Regions from separate parts of the Corynebacterium sp. CNCTC7651 genome, predicted to be linked through region 1. Evidence: predicted binding sites of a transcription regulator. Region 1 holds the regulator's gene; the other holds the start of a gene.
The links. Region 1 encodes LexA, which represses DNA repair genes until DNA is damaged. Its sites were predicted from a motif close to CGAACANNTGTTCG; they were not measured.

Region 1 (10,150 bases):
CACAGTGCTCGCAACCGTTGATGGTGGAAACGGCGAGGGACCACAGCTCGAAGTCTGCCTTCTCCACGCCCGGCTGGGAGATGATGTTCATGCGCAGGCCGAACTTTACCTGTGCGTAATCATCGCCGAGCCAGTTCTTCGCGCGGTAGGCGACGTTGTTCATCGCCATGACGGTCGCGGCACCGTAGGCTGCCTCAACGGCCTCCTCGGACAGGTGCTCCTTCGCCTCGTCCGCGATTTCAGAGAGCACGGTCTCGTTGCGGGTGGCGGCGGCGGAAGCCAGGAGGGTGCCCCACAGCTGCTGCTCGCTCAGCTCGGTGGAGCGGGTCAGGGAGCCGAGGTTCAGCTTCTGGTCCTTTGCGTACTCCGGCAGTGCGCCGCGCAGGTTCTCAATAGACATAGGTTTAATCCTTTCGGTTATTGATAGCTTTCGTCGAAAAGCGGGGGCTGGAAAAGCCCCGCGCTGAGGCGGGGCTTTGAAGCGTGTTTACTTCAGGGACTCCTGGACCACGGCCATCTTGTCGATGTTCTTGGTCGGGTCATTCTTCTGCCAGTCGCAAGCGCAGACCTCCTCGGACTGCAGTGCGTCCAGCACGCGCAGGACCTCGTCCACGTTGCGGCCAACTGCGTCCGGGGTGACGGAGACGAACTGGATGATGCCGTCCGGGTCGATGATGAAGGTCGCGCGGTCTGCCACGCCAGCCTCGTTCTCAACGCCGAGCGCGCGGATCAGGTCGTGGCGCACATCAGCGAACATCGGGAACGGGATGTCCAGCAGCTCGTTGTGGGTGGCACGCCAGTTGAAGTGGGAGTACTCGTTGTCGGTGGAGCCGCCGAGCACCTGGGTGTCGCGGTCCTCAAACTCCTCGTTCAACTTGCCAAAGGCAGCGATCTCGGTCGGGCAAACGAAGGTGAAGTCCTTCGGGTAGAAGAAGACAATCTTCCACTTGCCCTCGTACTTGTCCAGGGAGACGTTCTCGAAGTAGTCATCCGGCGAGCTGGCGTTTGCCTCCTTGAGGTTGCCGCCCTTCAGCGCGACAAGGTCGAACTCCGGGAAACGCTCTCCAACGGTCATGATCGGCATAAGAAACCCTCCTGGTGAAAGTTGGTGTTTGCTGGCGCACATCGCGCCGTCACGACCCATTCTGCCACACTCCCGCCCCAACTTCAACAGCTGAACCTATTGGCGCGTTGTAAGGTAATAAGCATGTCCAATAAAGCTTACAAACCGACCCTGGCACAACTGCGCTCCTTCGTCACCGTCGCAGAGCACAAACATTTCGGTATCGCCGCGTCCAAGCTCGGCATCTCGCAGCCGTCGCTGTCCCAGGGCCTCGTCGCGTTGGAGTCCGGCCTCGGCATTCAGCTGATAGAGCGCTCCACCAGAAAAGTCATCGTCACCCCGCATGGCGAGGCACTGCTCCCCTACGCCAAGGCAGCCCTCGATGCCGTCGATGCCTTCGTCGTCCGATCCCGCGGCACGGAAGGAACGTTGGCCGGCACGCTGACTATCGGGATTATCCCTACGATCGCGCCGTATCTTCTTCCCCACCTGCTCGGGGAGCTCGCCCGTGCATTCCCGGATTGCGCACCCCGCGTTGTGGAGGAGAAGACGGACAACCTCGTCGAGCAGCTGCGGGACGGCCAACTCGATGTTGCAGTCCTCGCCCTCCCCGTGGACGCTCCCGGACTCGAAACCGTCGAGCTCTACCGCGAACCATTCATCGCCGTCACCCCCGCCGGGCAGGTGGGCGCGCCCGAACGCGTGCTGGAACTTACGGATCTGCGTGAGCTGGAGCTGCTTTTGCTTGACGACGGTCACTGCCTCCGCGACCAGATCGTCGACCTATGCAAACTGGCCGATGCGACATCGTCCGTCACCTCGCAGTCGGTGACGCGGGCGGCGTCGCTGACCACCATCGTGCAGCTCGTTGTCGCCGGACTCGGTTCTACGCTGGTGCCGCTGTCCGCCGTGGAGACCGAGTGCGGCCGGCCCGGGCTGGACCTGCACAGCTTCGCCGACGGCACTAGCGCAGAGCGCGAGGTGGGGTTGGCGTACCGGGCATCCTCCTCGCGGGTGGAGGACTTCTCAGCGCTTGCCGCGTTAGTGACCGAGGCTTACGGCCGAGCAACCGCACCCGCCGAGGCAGCGTTGCGGAGGTAGCGGGGGCTAGACTCGTCTGTCAGCTATGAACACAACCTCTGCCGCTGAGCTGTACAACGCCCTGGACCGCCTCACAATTGCGGATGAACGCCGCTTCCGCCGCCGCCTCAAGAAAGCCCATTCCGATGCCGCGCTCGAGGCGATTGCGGCGGACTTGGAGGCGGCAGCTTCAATCGTCGAAAAGCGGAAAGCTGCGGTGCCGGAGATCACCTACCCCGAGCAGCTGCCCGTGTCCGCGCGGCGCGACGACATCATGGCGCTGATGCGGGAGCACCAAGTGGTGATCATTGCAGGTGAAACCGGTTCCGGTAAGACCACGCAGATCCCGAAGATGCTGCTGGAGCTGGGCCGGGGCCGGCGCGGCATGATCGGCCACACGCAGCCGCGCAGGTTGGCCGCCCGAACGGTGGCGGAGCGCATCGCAGATGAGCTGGGGCAGGACATCGGCGAAAGCGTGGGCTACGCCATCCGCTTCGACGATAAGGTGAGCCAATCCACGTCGGTGAAGCTGATGACGGACGGCATCCTGCTCGCTGAGATGCAGCGGGACCGCTTCCTCAACGCGTACGACACGATCATCATCGATGAGGCGCACGAGCGCAGCCTGAACATCGACTTTCTGCTGGGCTACCTGAAGCGGCTGCTGCCCAGGCGGCCGGATCTGAAGGTGATTGTCACCTCCGCAACCATCGACCCAGAGCGCTTCGCCGAGCACTTCGCAGATAAGGACGGCACCCCAGCCCCGATCATCGAGGTTTCTGGTCGCACCTACCCTGTTGAGATCCGCTACCGCCCGCTGGTGGAGCGGGTGGAAACCAAGGACGGGGTCAAGGAAATTGACGCGGACATGATTGACCGCGTGGTTGACGCCTGTAAAGAGCTCATGCGCGAAGGCGAAGGCGATATCCTCTGCTTCTTCGCCTCCGAGCGCGACATCCGCGACTGCATGGAGGCGATTGAAAAGCAGCACTGGCGCGGTGTCGAAGTTGTCCCGCTATTCGGCCGCCTCTCCAACGCGGAGCAGCACCGCGTGTTCTCGCCGCACTCCGGCCGGCGCATCGTGCTCTCCACCAACATCGCCGAGACCTCGCTCACCGTGCCCGGCATCCACTACGTGGTGGACACCGGTCTAGCGCGCATTTCCCGCTACTCCACCCGCACCAAGGTGCAGCGCCTGCCTATCGAGGAGATTTCGCAGGCCAGCGCCAACCAGCGTTCGGGCCGTTCGGGCCGTGTGGCAGACGGTATTGCAATCCGCCTCTACTCAGAGGAGAACTTCGAGGCGCGTCCGGAATTCACCGATCCGGAGATCCTGCGCACCAACCTGGCCAGCGTGATCCTGCAAATGATCTCGCTGCGCCTGGGCGACATCGCGGAGTTCCCATTCATCCAGGCACCTGACCCGAAGTCGGTGCGCGATGGCCTCTTGATTCTGCACGAACTCGGGGCGATCTCGGACAAGGAGCGCGACGGGGCACCCGTCCTCACCTCGATTGGACGGGACCTCGCCCGCATCCCCGTGGATCCGAAGATGGCCCGCATGCTGGTGGAGGCGAACCGCCTGGGCGTGTTGGATGACGTGACAGTCATCGTCGCCAACATGACCATCCAGGACGTGCGCGAGCGCCCGCTGGAGTTCCAGGCGCAGGCGGACCAGGCGCACGCGCGGTTCAAAGACAAGGAATCCGACTTCCTAGCCGCGCTGAAACTCTGGGATTACATCAAGGACTCGCGCGACGAGCTTTCCGGCAACGCCTTCCGCAAACGCATGAAGCGCGAGTATCTGCACTACATGCGCATTCGAGAGTGGTACGACCTGGTTCGGCAGCTGCGGGACGTGGAGAAGCAGCTCGGGTGGTCCAGCGCGGAGAACGTTGTCGGCGAGCGCGATGCGGATGCCATTCACAAATCGCTGCTCACCGGCCTGCTTTCTAACATCGGCGCCCGCGACGGCAACTCCAAGGAATTTCAGGGCGCGCGCGGGACTCGGTTCATGATCTTCCCGGGATCGTCGTTAAGCAAACGCCCCCCGGAATTTGTGATGGCGGCGGAACTGGTGGAAACCTCCCGCCTGTGGGCGCGCGACGTGGCCAAGATCGAGCCAGCGTGGGTGGAGAAGGCGGCGGGCGATCTGCTGCGCCGCAGCTACTCAGAGCCCGTGTGGTCCCGCAAGCGCTCGGCGGCGATGGTGCACGAGAAGACCATGCTCTACGGCGTGACCATTGTGCGCGACCGCCTGGTGCCCTACCACCGCGTGGACCCGGACGGCGCGCGCAACATGTTTATCCGCAACGCGCTGATCGCGGGCGATTGGAACCGCCACCACCTGTTCATCGAGCACAACGACGCGCTCATGCAAGAGGCTGCCGCCGTGGAGGAAAAGGTGCGCCGCCGCGGGCTGGTGGTGGATGAGGACACCCTTTTCGATTTCTACGACGCCAAACTGCCCGCCGAGGTGACCACGGCCCGCCACTTCGACTCCTGGTGGAAGAAGCAGCGCCACGCGGACCAGCACTACCTGGATTTCGACCCGGCGGCGCTGGTGGATGACGGCGGCCAGGACACCTCGGAAAACGCGTTCCCAAGCGCGTGGCGTCAGGGCAGCATTGAGTATGAGCTGCAGTACAAGTTCGAGCCCCGCGACCCGTTTGACGGCGTCACTGTGCTCGTGCCTGTGCCGCTGTTGGCGGGTCTGGACGCCGCGGGCTTCGACTGGCTGGTGCCGGGCCTGCGCCTGGAGTTGATCACCGAGCTCATCCGCTCCTTGCCCAAGGTGCTGCGGAAAACAGTGGTCCCCGCGCCCGATTTCGCGGCACGCGCCCTCCCGCACGTCAACGACCGCGCCGACGAGCGCGAGGAGCTCTTGCTTGTCGACGCTCTCTCCGACGCGCTCAAGGCCATCGGCATCAGCGGCATCGATGGAACGGACTTCAACCCCAGCGCACTGCCCGCGCACCTGCGCGTAACGTTTGCGGCGGTAGACCGCCGCGGCGCCATCATCGACCACGACAAAGATCTGGGGCAACTCAAGCGCCGCCAGGCTGGCAAGATCAAATCCTCTGTGGCGAAGGCGTCGCGCACGTCCGCCACCGAGGCCGTGGCGAAGTGGACGCCGGAGACGCTGGGCGAGGTGCCGGAGACCGTCACCACCGTGATCGAGGGTAACGAGGTGGACGCCTACCCTGCCTTGGAAGCCACCCCGGACGGTGTGAAGGTGACGGTGCATCCGACAAAGGCCGCCGCGGATGCATCGATGACGACGGCGACGCTCACACTGTTGCTTCGCGAGATCTCCGTATCTACCTCGCAGATGACCAAGGGGTTGCCGCTGCGGCACAAGGTCGCAGTGGACCACTACCCGCACGGCGGCGCGGACGGCTTGGTGGAGGATGCGCGGGTAGCGGTGATCCGTGATCTCATGCTCGCCCACGGTGGCCCTGTGCGCACCCCGGAAGAGTTTGAGGCGCTGGTGAAAGAGATCAAGCCGAAGGTTCCCGGCGAGGTGCGGCGCATTGTGGTGGGCCTGGCTCCCGCGCTGGTGGAGTACGCCAACATGGCGAAGGAGTTGGAGCAGTGGGACGGCCCTGCGATCGAGGACATGAAGGCTCAACTGCGCTTCTTCCTGCCCAAGCACGCGGTGACAATCCACGGTGCGCAGCACCTGCAGCATCTCCCCCGCTACATCGAGGCGATGCGGATCCGGTTGGAGGATATGCGCCTAGATCCGGACAGGGATGCGGACCGCCAAGCGGTGGTGGATGATGCTAAGCGCTACCTTGAAGCGCGGATGCAGAAGCTGCCTGCGAACCGGAGGAAGTCCCGCGCGTACAAGGACATCCTGTGGCGCATCGAGGAACTGCGCGTGAGCTTGTTCGCCCAGCGTCTTGGTACTCCGCAGCCGGTGAGTCAGCGGCGTATTGAGAAGCTGGCGGACAAACTGAAGTAGGCGGTTAGGGCGTGGCTGGCGCTAGAAATCTTCCCGGTCGCGGCGGCGCATGAGGCGGATTTCGGATTCGAAGTCGTCTGCGCTTTCGAAAGATTTGTAGACGGAGGCGAAACGCAGATACGCGACCTCGTCCAGCGCGCGGAGCGGCTCCAGCACCGCGAGGCCGATGTCGTTTGCGGGCACCTGAGAGCTGCCCTGCGCGCGCACCGTCTCCTCGACCTGCTGGGCGAGGCGCTTCAGGGAATCATCCGACACATCTCGGCCCTGGCACGCCCGGCGCACACCGGAGATGAGCTTATCTCTGTCAAACGGTTCACTCACGCCGTTGCGTTTGACAACGGTCAGCACCGCCTTCTCGACGGTAGTGAACCTGCCCCCGCACTCGGTGCACTCCCGGCGCCTGCGGATCGCTGCTCCCCCTTCAACGGCGCGCGAGTCGGTCACGCGGGAGTGTTCATGATGGCAGAACGGGCAATACACGGTTTGGCACCCCATCTCATGCGGCGGATGTTTTTAAGTGGCGCCAGTCTACCGCCGCCCTGGTCTAACCCCCTGGTACCGCCCCCTAGCGCGCCTGTGCGCTTGCGAATTCCGTGGCACTGCTGGCTGCGGTGCCGCCCTGGCTGCCTGCGATGGGTGCTTCCGCTGAGCTGAACACGCCGCCGAATGCGGATCCGACCAGAAGTGCGGCAGTAAAGAGGGCGCCGAGCATAATGTTGTCCCGGCGTTCGCGGGCGGATTCGAACGCAGAACCCCGCGGTGCGGACGATACCTGGCCGCGGCCGGCACCGCGTTCATGCGTTCGAGTAGTGGCCCCGAGTTGGCGAACAGCCACCCCTGCGCCTGTGCAGTGCTGCGCGGCAGGGATATCCCACACCTCCGCAGCAGTGCTTGTTGTTCCTGCGGCACCATTACCTACGGTGGTACGGGTGACGGGGCGGATTGCGATGGTCATGGTGATCTCCTCTCGTTGACTACCCAGAGCGTACGAAGCGCCCCCAACCTCCAGGGCACCGCAGGCGCTCGTATGTTCGATTTACGCTAACGTGTTCGATTTATAGCACTCCCGCTCGACACTGTCCAGCCCGGAACGGAAATGATCGAACACACTTGCCCTCCGTGATAGGTTGGGGCACGGTACGGTGAACACGGAGTAGCGAGGAGACACGATGGCCCGGAAGAAGATCGACCCCAACAGCCTTGATATGAGCACGCTGACGGACCGGCAGCGCCGCATCCTCGAGGTCATCCAGGACGCAGTTGTACTGCGCGGCTACCCGCCGAGCATTCGCGAGATTGGCGATGCCGCTGGACTGCAATCAACTTCGTCAGTGGCGTATCAGCTCAAGGAGCTGGAGAAGAAGGGGTTCCTTCGGCGCGACCCCAACAAGCCGCGCGCGGTAGACCTCCGCCACCTGCCGGACACGGCCGCGAAACCGAAGCGCAAGCCGGCGAGCCAGCCTGCTTCTACAGACGCACCCGAGGATGCCGCACAGCCGCGCTTCATCCCGGTGGTCGGCCAGATTGCCGCGGGTGCGCCCATCTTGGCCGAAGAGAACGTGGAAGCCTACTACCCCATGCCGGCCGAGCTTATGAGCGACGGTGACCTGTTCATGGTTCGCGTTGTCGGCGAATCGATGGTTGATGCCGCCATCCTGGACGGAGATTGGCTTGTGGTTCGCTCACAGCCTGTCGCAGAAGAGGGGCAGATCGTGGCCGCGCTCATCGACGGGGAGGCAACGGCGAAGGTCTTCCACAAGGACTCTTCCGGCGTGTGGCTCATGCCCCGCAACGACGCCTTCGCACCTATCAAGGGCGATGACGCGGAGATTATGGGTCTTGTGGTGTCCGTTTTCCGCTCGCTGTAGAACGGTCGTCGGCACGCAGCGCCCCCACAAACGGGGGAAACGGGCATAACCCCACGGATGCGGGCATGTCGGATCTGCGATGATGACTGCATGTACGCAGAGGAGCGCCGCCGCCAGATCGCCTCGCTGACCGCAGTGGAGGGGCGCGTGAACGTGACCGAACTGGCGCAGAAATTCGACGTTACCGCAGAGACAATCCGCCGCGATCTCGCGGTGCTGAACGACGAAGGCATTGTGCAGCGCGTGCACGGCGGCGCTGTGGCGACACAATCCTTCCTCACCACGGAGTTTCGCTACGGTTCCTGCCCGCGCAGCCAGGTGGCGGCATCTTCCTCGACTCGGGCACCACCATCAACGGCTTGGCACACTTGATTGCGACACAACCGGGTGCAGAGACATGGTCCATCGTTACCAACTCCCTGCCCATCGCGCTGGATCTCTCGACCGCCGGCCTCACCAACGTGCAGCTCCTTGGCGGAACCGTCCGCGCGATTACCCAGGCGGTTGTGGGAGACACGGCGCTGAGAACACTGGCACTCATGCGGGCGGAAGTGGCATTCATAGGCACTAACGCGCTGACCATAGACCACGGACTGTCCACCGCCGACGCGCACGAGGCTGCCGTGAAATCCTCCATGGTCACCAACGCCCGCAAGGTGGTGGTGCTGTGCGATTCCACGAAATTGGGCAACGATTATCTAGTGAGCTTTGCCCCGCTGGACGCGATCGACGTTGTCATCACAGACGGGGGTGCGCCGGAATCTCTCATCCAGGCGCTGGAGGATCGCGGGATCGAGGTCATTCTCGCCGCGGACTAACAACGCGCATGTGAGTTCGGACATCATTTTCTGTTTTTGATTGCCCGATCAGACACAGTCGGGCATTATTGAGAGTATGACCACTCAATCGGAGGGATGCAGGGCATGATTGTCACCCTCACCCCAAACCCAAGTATCGATGCCACCCTCCGCGTACCACACCTCGTTCACGGCGAGGTAGCTCGTGCGACGGCAGCGCACCGCGAGGCCGGAGGGAAAGGCATCAACGTTTCCCACGCCATTGCTAAAGCGGGCCTTGATACCGTTGCGGTTGCCCCGTGCGGCACGCCGGACCCATTCGAACTCGCCGTGGGTGCGCTAGGCGTGAACTTCATGCCCGTGCGCGTCGGCGGAACCGTGCGGACCAACACAGCCGTGACCGAGGAGGATGGCACCACCACCAAGATCAACGAAGCTGGCCCCACGCTTTCTGCGGAGGAAGTGGAAGCGCTCACCGCCGCGGTGGTCGCACACGCTGCTGATGCCAGCGCACTCGTGCTTGCTGGCTCGCTTCCCCCGGGTGCCCCGACCGATTTTTACGCGAACGTCGTTGCGGCGCTGCGGGAGGTGACCGACGCGGTGATCGCCGTGGATACTTCGGACGCCCCGCTCGTCGCCCTGGGCCAACGCATCAGCGACGCCGCCAACGCTGAAGGAGCAGGTAACTGCTGCCCCGACGTGCTTAAACCAAACGCATTCGAGCTCGGCCAGCTGACCGGTGCGGACGGGCACACCCTCGAAGCCCAGGCCGCCGCGGGCGATTTCACTCCCGTGGTGAGCGCTGCCCGCCAGCTCGTCTCGTACGGCGTAAGCGAGGTGCTGGTCACGCTCGGCGGCGCTGGCGCATGCCTTGTTACCGCAGACGGCGCATGGGCCGCAACACCGCCTCCGATTACGGTGCGCTCCACCGTCGGAGCGGGAGACAGCTCCCTTGCCGGCTACATCATGGCCCGCGTCCAAGGCGAAGACCCGGCGGCCCGGCTGCAGCGCGCAGTTGCATACGGATCCGCCGCCGCGGCACTTCCCGGTACCGGCATCCCCTCCCCGGACGAGCTCGATCTTGCCCACACTTCCGTTATCACGCTGTAACCCCACCATCTGAGGACATTTCCCATGCAAGATGCATTAATTACCCCGTCGTTGGTCGGACTCGATGTCGACTTCGGCGCAACCCCGCGCGAGGTGATTGACCACCTGGCCAACCTTGTCGTTGGCGCGGGACGCGCTACGGATGCGACGCAACTGGCTGAGGCCGCGGCTGCCCGCGAGGCCAAAGCAGGCACCGGTGTCAACGGCCGAGTTGCCATCCCCCACTGCCGCACCGCCGCGGTCGAGGTGCCAACTCTGGCATTCG
Region 2 (10,150 bases), 830 kb from region 1:
AGGAATGGCTGGAGGCACTTGCTAATCGACGACAGGTTGACCCCGAGGGCGCCCGCGAACGCCGCGAGGCGTTCGAGCGCGCCCGGGCTGCCGCCAGCGAGATGCAGCACATTGCGCTGCAGGCCGCGACCAACGAGTTGCAGCGCGCCCGACGCGAGCGCCGCTACAACCCCGCCGATGTTGACGCTGTGCTTGCGGACCTAGACCGCCTCATGATCGCGCGCGAACGAGACGCGCTGGCGTCGCCGCGCACCTTGAGCGATCCGCACCCCGACGCTTAGCTGCGGGGTTGCCCCGGCTGGCCGTAGTCCCCCTGCTCACCTGGCCGCCCGGGCTCGCCGAAGCCAGCCTGATCACCGGGCTGCCCGGGCTCGCCGAAGCCAGCCTGCTCACCGGGCTGCCCGAAATCCCGCTTGTAGTGCGCATCCCAGTCAAACCCCTCGGCGCCAAGGTCGCCGGTGACTGCCTCGTTTTCCAGCTGCAGCGGATCCGGCCCCGGCTCGGCTGGATTCTGGATTCCGCGGATGATCGCAACCGCACCTGCGATTGCGCCCGCAATACCAATGAACACCGCCGTGGCCCCCTCAAGGAACACAAACGATGCCACCGCGATGATGATGAAGAGCGCACCAAGCGCGAAGTCGCGCCCCGGGTTCCCGCCGGTGTTTCCAGTGTTGTTGGGGATGCCGAATTGATCCATGCCCGCCAGTGTAGGTGTGCGGTTGCCGCCCGGCCCAGCCTTGACAGCTGCACCCGGCTGCTCTCAACCGGGTGCAGAATACTGAGGCCTACAGCGCTGTAGGCCTCAACGAACATTCGCGCTGAGGCCTACCGCAAAACTCCAGGTTATGTGTGACTGGTGTGACTCAAAAATCTTGAGGCCTACACCCCTGTAGGCCTCAGCAAGATTGAGGGCAGGTAAACAGCCTAGGTGCGGGTGCAACAGTCAGCGCCTGCCCCCCAGCCCCCAACCAGCCTGCCTGCCCCCAACCAGCCAGCCCCCTACGGCTTCTCGATAACAGCAGCCATGCCCTGGCCGCCGCCGATGCACATGGTCACCAGGGCACGCTTCGCGTCAGTGCGGGCCAGCTGGTGGGAGGCGGTGACCAGCATGCGGGCACCGGTTGCACCAACGGGGTGGCCAAGCGAGATACCGGAGCCGACGGGGTTGACGCGCGGGTCGTCCTCATACCCCACGCATCCAGCACGGCCAGGGCCTGGGCGGCGAAAGCCTCGTTGAGCTCGATCAAGTCGATGTCGTCGAACGTCAGGCCGAGGCGCTTGAACACCTTCTCGGTCGCGGCCACCGGGCCGATGCCCATGGTCTCCGGCGCGACGCCGGCCACGGCCCAGCCGCGGAGCACGGCCATCGGGGTCAGACCGAGCTCTTCGGCCTTCTCGCGGGTGGTCACGATCATGGCTGCGGCACCGTCGTTCTGGCCGGACGCGTTGCCGGCGGTCACGCTCGCGCCCTTGATCTTCATCACCGGACGCAGCTTCGCCAGCTGCTCCTCGGTAGTGCCGGGGCGGATGTGCTCGTCCTTGTCCACGATCACCGGGTCGCCTTTGCGCTGCGGCACGCTGACCGGCACGATTTCGTCGGCGAAATCGCCCTTCTCAGTTGCGGCGGCAGCCCGCGCGTGGGATTCCGCGGCCAGCTTGTCTTGGCGCTCGCGAGCAATGGAGTACTCCTCGCGCAGGTTCTCGGCGGTCTCGATCATGCCGCCCGGGATCGGGTGGTGCTTGCCGCCGGCCTTCTCGCGGCCCTCCTGCAGGCGGTCCACAACCTTGCCGTCCACGCTGTACTCGGTGTTGGACATGGACTCCGCACCACCCGCGATGATCACGTCGGCGGCACCTGCAGCAATGTGCGCCGCGGCAGTCGCCACAGCCTGCAGGCCGGAGCCGCAGCGGCGATCCAGCTGCATGCCCGGCACGGACACGCCGCCCTCACCAAGCTCCGCATCCAGTGACACGATGCGGCCCAGCGCCGGTGCCGCGCCGTTGGGGCCCGCCTGGCCGAAAATTACGTCGTCGATAAGCGCGGTATCAATGCCGGACTCCTCGATCACGGCGTTGACCACGGTCGCGGCCAGGTCCTGCACCGGCACGCCCACGAAGGCGCCGCCGTAGCGGCCAACCGGGGTGCGCTTGGGGTTGCAAATCACAATGTCAGTCATGGGGTTTCTCCTTCTAATTCAGGGCTGCTGTACGTACGTCGCGGGAAATCGCGCGCGCCGTGGCTTGCAGGGAGGGCAATAGCTTTTCGACGATTTCCTCATACGTGTACGCCGCCACCTGCGTGGACACGTTCACCGCGGCCACTACCTCGCCGCGCTCATCCAGCACGGGGCAGGCCACGGATCGCAGGCCGGCCTCAAGCTCCTGGTCCACGATGCACCAGCCTTGCTCCGCCACCTCCGCCAAAACCTCGCGCAGTTTGGCCGGGTCGGTGATGGTTTTTGGGGTGAGGGGCGTGAAATGTGTCGTCGATAAGCTGTGCTCTAGCTCCTCCGGGGGAAGCCCGGCGAGCAGGACCCGGCCGAGTGCGGCGGCGTAGGCAGGGAAGCGGGTGCCGATGGTGATGTTTTCGCGCATGATGCGGTTCGCGGCGGAGCGGGCGACGTAGACCACGTCCTCGCCGTCGAGCACCGCCGCGGAGCAGGACTCGCCCAACAGGTGGGAGGCGGATTCCAGGTGCGGCTGCGCGATCGCGGGAAGCCCGAGGCTGGAGAGGTAGGAGTAGCCCAGCGTGAGCACATGGGGGGTGAGCCAGAACTCGGAGCCGTCGGTTGCGGCGTAGCCCTCCGCGACCAGCGTGTGTAGGAAACGGCGGGTGGTCGCGCGGGCTAGGCCGGTGACCTCCGCCACCTGGGCCAGGGTTTGCCGCGGGTGGTCCTGGTCGAAGGCGCGGATGACGGCCAATCCGCGGCTCAGGCTCTGCACGAGCTGCACGTTTGACTCTGGCTGCTTGGGTGTCACGGGGCCTCCTTTCCGCGTCTGCGTAAGTGTGAGTGTAATCATAACTGCATCAAGTTCGTTATGTGAACCCTTGTGCAGAATACGAACAACTGTTAGGGTGGTCACATGATTAATAAGGTGGTTTCTTCGGCTGAGGAGGCGGTGGCCGATATCCAGGACGGCGCCTCCATCGCCGTCGGCGGATTCGGGCTGGTGGGCATCCCGGCCAAGCTCATTGAGGCGCTGCGCGCGCAGGGTGCGGGCGACCTGACGATCATTTCCAACAACCTGGGCACGGACGGCTTCGGCCTCGGCCTGTTGCTGGCGGATAAGCGCATTTCGCGCTCCATCGGTTCCTACCTGGGCACCAACAAGGAGTACGCGCGCCAGTACCTGGAGGGTGAGCTGACGGTGGAGTTCACGCCGCAGGGCACCCTGGCCGAGCGCATGCGTGCAGGCGGCGCCGGCATCCCGGCGTTCTACACCAAGGCCGGCGTGGGTACCCCGCTGGCCACCGGCGAGATCCCCACCCGCTACAACCCGGACGGCACCATCGCGGAGTACTCCAAGCCGAAGGAGCTGCGCGAGTTCAACGGCGAGCAGTACGTGATGGAGGAGGCGCTGACGCCGGACTACGCGTTCGTGCACGCGGCGAAGGCGGACCGCTTTGGCAACCTGGTCTTTTCCAAGACGGCGCAGAACTTCAACCCGGACGCCGCGGTGTGCGGGAAGATCACCATCGTCCAGGCGGAGGAAGTTGTGGACGAAATCCCGGCGGCGGAGGTCAACCTGCCGGGCATCTACGTGGACAGGGTCGTTGAGGTCGGCCCGCAGGAAACCGGTATCGAGTTCAGGACGGTGAGCGAGTAATGGCGTGGTCACGGCAGGAAATGGCGGCGCGTGCCGCGCAGGAGCTGGAGAACGGGCAGTACGTGAACCTGGGCATCGGCATGCCCACGCTCATCCCGGGCTACCTCCCGGAAGGCCTGGAGGTTGTGCTGCACTCTGAGAACGGCATCCTGGGCGTTGGCCCGTACCCGAAGGACGATGCGGTTGATCCGGAGCTGATCAACGCCGGCAAGGAGACCATCACGGTCGCACCGGGCGGCTCGTTCTTCTCCTCGTCTACCAGCTTCGGCATGATCCGCTCCCGCGCGATCGACGTCGCCGTCCTGGGCGCCATGGAAGTTTCCCAGTTCGGCGACCTGGCCAACTGGATGATTCCGGGCAAGATGGTCAAGGGCATGGGCGGCGCGATGGACCTGGTTCACGGCGCGAAGAAGGTCATTCTGATGATGGAGCACACCACCAAGAAGGGCGATTCCAAGGTCCTCGCGGAGTGTCGCCTCCCGCTCACGGGCGCGAAGTGCGTGAACCTGATCATCACCAACCTCGCCGTGTTCGAGGTGGATGAAAAGAAAGGCCTCACCCTCATCGAGGTCGCGCCGGGCGAAACCGTCGAGTCCGTCCGCGAGGCCACCGAGGCGCCGTTCGAGGTCGCTGTCTAGGTCACTAGGATTCGTCCTCGGGCCACATCGAAAATTGCTCCATTGCGTCCGATGCGGGGTGGGAACGTAAGTACTCGCGCATGTAGGGAAGCTCGAAGTCGATGAACCCGTAGCCTGCCGGTTGGATCATTTCCGCGTCGATGAGGCGGCGCCGGTACTTACCGGCGTACTGGGCGTCCACACCGAGGCGCTCAGCCACATCCCCGATGCGCGATGGCCCATCATCGTGGGACATTGCGACGAGAAAAGTCCGATCGACCTGGGAGAGATCAGCGAGTGACGGTTCGTGGACAAGTTCGCCGAGGCGACGGCGGGCATCTCCCACGCCTTTTTCGACGGCGTCGATGGCGATCTCATCGCCATCCGAGTTCCTGAACGAGTATTGCCCGACAAGCTGGATCATAAACGGGTATCCGCCGGTTGCTTCGCATGCAGCGCTGAGCGCGTCTTCTGTCCACGACCACCCAGCAGCCTCAACTGGCTCTCGCAAGGCGCGGGCAACCTCATTCTCTGAGATAAGGCCAATTTCTATGCGGTTCGCGCGGCGCAAAAACGTAACTGGGTTCTTCCCCTCGTTAGCCGCAAGTAACGGTTTCACCGCGCTCGGGATGCCAGCCATAGCTACAGCGATTTCGCGCCCATCGCGAACCATGTGCTGGATGGTTGTTCCGAACTCCACGATGTCCTGCATATGCGCATAATGCAGTTCATCAAGCGTGATAAGCAGGCCAGTGGGATCTTGCCGACGTTCGCGGTCGCGCGTCTCTTGAAGCTCGAAAAAATCCTCCAGTACAGAGCGAAGAGTCGGAGCGGGTTGGTGCGTTGCCGTGTGTTCCCACGTTGCTCCCGTGTTGAAGGGGAGAGTGAAACCGATGAGTCTGCGGCTTGGTACGTCAAAGTTGCGGACAATGAGGCGCAAGATTGCATCTCGGATTCGAGCGGTGAACCCCTGCGTCGTCGTTTCCGAGACAACGTGCCACGATTGGGATCTGGCAGAGTCTTCCAACTCGTTGAGTAACACGGTCTTGCCGATGCCGCGTGGTCCGGTCACAATTGAGATGCGTTCGTGCGCTCCGGGGCCGTCATACAACGCGTTGGAAAATTCCTGAACATATCGCTCGCGCCCGACTACTACCGGTGGAGTTCGTCCAAGCGTCGAGGTAAAGGGATTCCTTGGTCGTCGGCCGATAGCTGTCACAATTTCCGTTCCTTCCCGCATCTTTACTATCTCTTACAATCTTTACTATTTTTACAATCTTGCGGTCCGCAACTGGCCCGCTTTCTCTGCCGAAGTAGTCCGACGACATTTTCCTCACTCTCCGCCCTAAGCTGATTTCCCAAACGCCAAACAACTCGTTTTTAAAACGCCAAGCAAACCGTTTTCAAAACGCCAAGCAGATGGCTTTCAAAACGCCAACCCAGACCCACTAGCTGCTACGATGAGGACCCATGGCTGACGGGTATTTACCGCGTCTCGCGGATGGCGAATTGGAAAGGGCGCTCCGTCGTCAGGGCGGGGTACTGATTCAGGGGCCGAAAGGCTGCGGGAAGACAGAAACGGCGAAGCGGCAAGCTGCGAGTTTCCTCAACGTGGAGACGGATCCCGGTGTCGTACTTGCCATGGACACGGACCCGCGGCTGTTGTTGGAGGGCGCGACGCCGCGCCTGATCGATGAATGGCAGCTGCAACCGCGTCTCTGGGATTTCGCGCGGCACTCGATTGATGAGCGCCGGGCGAAAGGGCAGTTCATTTTCACCGGTTCCACGGCACCCGGGGCGGACGTGACGAGCCACTCGGGCGCTGGCCGGTTCGCCCGCATGACGATGTCGACGATGACCTTGTTTGAGACAGGGGAATCCGACGGGTCGGTTTCTCTTGCCGCGGTGGTCGCTGGTGACCCGTTGCCGTTCTCTGCGCCCGCACTGACACTGCCGGAACTCGCTGAAAGGGTGTGCCGGGGCGGATTGCCGTACAACGTTGGGCTTCCGCTTGGCAACGCCCTGGACAACGTCCGGGATTACATCCAAACCGTCGCCGACGTGGACATCCACACTGTCGGAGGGGTGAAGCGTGACTCGGAGCGCGTAAGGCGGATGATCCGTTCGCTTGCTCGCGGCATTGGCACAGAGCTAGAGCTGCAAACCATCGCCACAGATTCCGATACCTCACGGGAAACAACACGGGACTATCTTGGCGCACTGGCGAGCATTTTTGTCTCCGTAGATCAGCCTGCTTGGTTCACGCACCTGCGCTCGAAGGCGACGCTGCGGAAAGCACCAAAGCGCCATCTCGCTGACCCCTCCTTCGCCATGGCTGCACTCGACCGCGGTCCGGAGCACCTGCTGCGCGATCCCGCCTATTTCGGCCAACTCTTTGAGTCCCTCGTGGTGCACGAACTGCGGGCTCTTACGGGCAGAACGGTCTACCACGCCCGTCTAAACACGAAATTAGAGGTAGACGCGGTCGCGAACGTCGGCGGTCGGGACGTGCTCGTCGAGGTGAAGCTCGGGTACAGTCCCGAGGTAATCGATCACGCCGCCGACACTCTGAAACGGTTCGCTGGCCAGCTAGAGGACGATCCGGCGTTGGTGGTAATCACCTCTGGTGGCCCTGCCATTCGACGAAACGATGGTGTAGCCGTCATCCCGATTGGGGCGCTTGGGCCGTAGCTAAATGCTCGTTTCCGAGGAGTGCACCGTCAATTTCTTCAGCGTCGCCCACATCACTAAACAGGTAGAAGTTTGGAGGATCCGACCAAAATTGGCCACATAAAAGGTGGGATGAGCCGTGTAGGTGGAGAATATGCTCATTCAGAGTTCGGATTAGCCGGCTTGTTACTTCACGCAGATAAGCGATAGTGGCAGGCCGGTTGATGGCTTCGTCGTATGGGTTGGTTGCGTGAAGTAGAGAAATCAACCTTCCCCAAATCTCTGCTACTTCCTCCTCTTCGATCCGCCCATCTGTATCTTTCCGCTCGATCCGGCCGTCGGGATGGCGAACCTGCGTTACGCCTCGGGGCCAATACCGAGTGTTCAATCGTCACAGCGAAGTACTGGTGTGGTTTAGCCACACGCATACGCAGCTCCCCGTCCATTTCATCGAACGCGGTGAAATCCACGAAGATCTGGCCGAAACGCTCGACATTGAACAAGCCCCACATGAGCATGTCGAATTCGGTCATCTGCTCGCCGTCAACGACGACGAGGGGAGCCTGTTCAAATGGTTCTCCGTCATCGTCGACACGCCATGTGCTCATGTGCTCGCGCGGGGTGAACGACGTGCCGTAGATGGCATCGATGCCGTCGGAAGCGACCACAAAGTTGGCGAAGCGGAACGCCATCGGGAATTCTTCAACGTAGGTTCGGAGCTGGTTGAACGCATTCTCGACGGTGGCCGTGGAACCGGACTGTTTCAATTCGATGATCCCTAACGGCATCCCGTTGACATACAGCACAACGTCAAACCGCCGCTCCTTGTCCAGATTCCGGATGGTGATCTGGTTCGCCACGATGTAGTCGTTCTTGGACGCGTCGCCGGAGAAGAAGGTGATGGTCGGGTTCTGACGCTTCCCGTTGGGGTCGTAGGTGTGCGTAGCGTTTTCCGCTTCCGCTGCACGGCTACCGCATGGCCCTGAAATTGAAGAAGTGATCGGGGAAAACTCCCGTCGACGAAAGGTTGAATATTCCTGGGCAGACACTGCAAGTTACGTGTTTTAACTCACTAGCTGGGAGGCGGGGGAGGGCGGCGCTGGATGGGCGCGTGGGTTCTGCTGTTGCTGAACCTTGTGAGTTGGATGTTCTGGTGGTCTTCTGTGTGGGATCAGGGGTTATGAACTGCGGCCGGGGCACCTTTCGCCATTGCTAACGTTGAAAAGATCTGGGGGAGATGACACCTTCTAACGTATCGAACGTAGGTGAGCAAGGGAGCGAATCTGATAAGCGCTTTCACGGCTCGCCTGCTGAACCACCCTCAGTGCGGCTGCACTCGCGGCTGAAGTGCGTTGGACCGCCTCATTATCGCGCGCGACCGCAAGGCGCTGGCGGCTCCGAGCATGATGTGGCAGCAGTAAGAGCCTTTGCTGATCAACAAGCCCCACACTTGTGTTAGGGTAGGCAATCCTATATAGTTCGTGTAGTGAGCTTCCGGCCCTTCCTTGCAAAAGTCGTTCGCAGCGAGCGCATCGCACCGAGTTTTCAACGTGTGACGTTCACTGGTGTCGACGCAATGGGCCCCGCTGTGCCCATCATGGACCTGCGGATCAAACTCATCATCCCGTCGGAGGCAGGGCTTGTCGATTTGCCGGCCGAGGGGTGGTGGGACCTCTGGCGCGCGATGCCGGAACAAGCGCGCGGGCATCTCCGTACCTACTCCATTCGCGACCTCAGGCGCAACGACGGTAACCCGGACGAACTCGATGTGGATTTCGTGCTGCACAGCCACAACGCTGGGCCGGCCTCCGCGTGGGCGGAAAGCGCACTGCCCGGGCAGAAGCTGTGGATCATCGGGCCGACCCGCGATGACGCGTCCGGCGTCGGCATCGAATTCGCTCCTGGCACCGCCGCGGCCGCTCGACTGTACGGCGATGAAACCGCTCTTCCGGCGATCTCCCGAGTACTGGAGGACTGGCCCGAAGACCTCGCCGGTTCCGCCGACATTGAGGTGCCGGTGGGCAACGCACTCCAAATCGATGCGCCTGCCCACGTTGACGTCCGTTGGCACTTCCGCACCGAGCCCGAAGCCGGGCATGGGGACATGCTTTACACGCAGCTCAAACAGGACATTGAGCTGCTGCGAGCCCCAGTAGGTCCCACCGCCGATGAGCCTGATAACGACGAAGAGGATCAGCGAGACCGAGACAATGTCTGGGAAACCCCGACGTATTCAGGAAGCGGGGAGCCCATCAACGGTGGGGCGGGCGCGTCCGGCCACACCTACTACTGGATCGCCGGCAAGAACACTTCGGTGAAAGCAATGCGCCGCCTGTTGGTAAATGAGGCAGGGTTGCCGCGCCAACACGTCTCGTTCATGGGGTACTGGCGGTGACAGACCATGAGTGCGACTAAACACGCGGTATTCGTCGTTGTGCTCGGGATTTCGGCTGTCGCCGCAGCGTTGCTCTCGCTCGCCGTCGGCGCGCGGGAGATGAGCGTGGCAGAAAGCGTCAACGCTGTGCGTGACGGGCTTGCCCTCGCATTCCACACCAAATCTGAGCAGGTCAGCGAGGAGGCGCACGTGGTTGCCCATCTACGGGTTCCACGCACGCTGCTGGGCCTGCTCGCCGGCTCGGCGCTAGGCACAGCGGGAGCCCTGCTCCAGGGGCACACACGCAACCCGCTGGCGGACACAAACCTGTTGGGCATCGCCCCAGGGGCGGCGCTTGCAGTGGCTGCGGCAACTGCCGTGTTCGGCTCGCTACCGGTGCTGGTCGCGGTGGTGGTCGGTTTCCTCGGCGCGACATCGGCGGTAGCGCTCGTATTCGCACTGAGCGCGCGAAGCCGCGGCTCCACCCCGATCACGGTGGTGCTCGGCGGGTCCGCACTCGGTGCGGTATGTTCCGCGCTGACCAGCGGAATCGTGCTCACAAACACTCAAAGCCTCAATGACATGAGGTTTTGGACGGCGGGCTCCGTAGCGGGCCGGGACATGCACGTTGTCGCCACCGTCGCCCCGGTCATCCTGG

Region 2: the regulator LexA is predicted to act here: its motif matches at 3,065-3,078, upstream of JZY91_RS10250 (CoA transferase subunit A).

Annotation. Positions count from the first base shown of each region.
Region 1 is NZ_CP071246.1:1,307,481-1,317,630, forward strand. It holds gene JZY91_RS06335 (carboxymuconolactone decarboxylase family protein) at 1-400, opposite strand, end outside; gene JZY91_RS06340 (peroxiredoxin) at 488-1,084, opposite strand; gene JZY91_RS06345 (hydrogen peroxide-inducible genes activator) at 1,208-2,164, shown strand; gene hrpA (ATP-dependent RNA helicase HrpA) at 2,190-6,110, shown strand; gene nrdR (transcriptional regulator NrdR) at 6,132-6,590, opposite strand; gene JZY91_RS06360 (hypothetical protein) at 6,676-7,065, opposite strand; gene lexA (transcriptional repressor LexA) at 7,280-7,978, shown strand; partial or broken gene JZY91_RS06370 (DeoR/GlpR family DNA-binding transcription regulator) at 8,069-8,796, shown strand; gene JZY91_RS06375 (1-phosphofructokinase family hexose kinase) at 8,902-9,885, shown strand; gene JZY91_RS06380 (fructose-specific PTS transporter subunit EIIC) at 9,910-10,150, shown strand, end outside.
Region 2 is NZ_CP071246.1:2,137,946-2,148,095, reverse strand. It holds gene JZY91_RS10270 (sodium:proton antiporter) at 1-281, shown strand, start outside; gene JZY91_RS10265 (hypothetical protein) at 278-700, opposite strand; partial or broken gene JZY91_RS10260 (acetyl-CoA C-acetyltransferase) at 1,003-2,180, opposite strand; gene JZY91_RS10255 (IclR family transcriptional regulator C-terminal domain-containing protein) at 2,194-2,982, opposite strand; gene JZY91_RS10250 (CoA transferase subunit A) at 3,088-3,831, shown strand; gene JZY91_RS10245 (3-oxoacid CoA-transferase subunit B) at 3,831-4,469, shown strand; gene JZY91_RS10240 (ATP-binding protein) at 4,474-5,658, opposite strand; gene JZY91_RS10235 (ATP-binding protein) at 5,919-7,139, shown strand; gene JZY91_RS10230 (type I restriction endonuclease) at 7,310-8,167, opposite strand; gene JZY91_RS10225 (siderophore-interacting protein) at 8,605-9,513, shown strand; gene JZY91_RS10220 (iron ABC transporter permease) at 9,520-10,150, shown strand, end outside.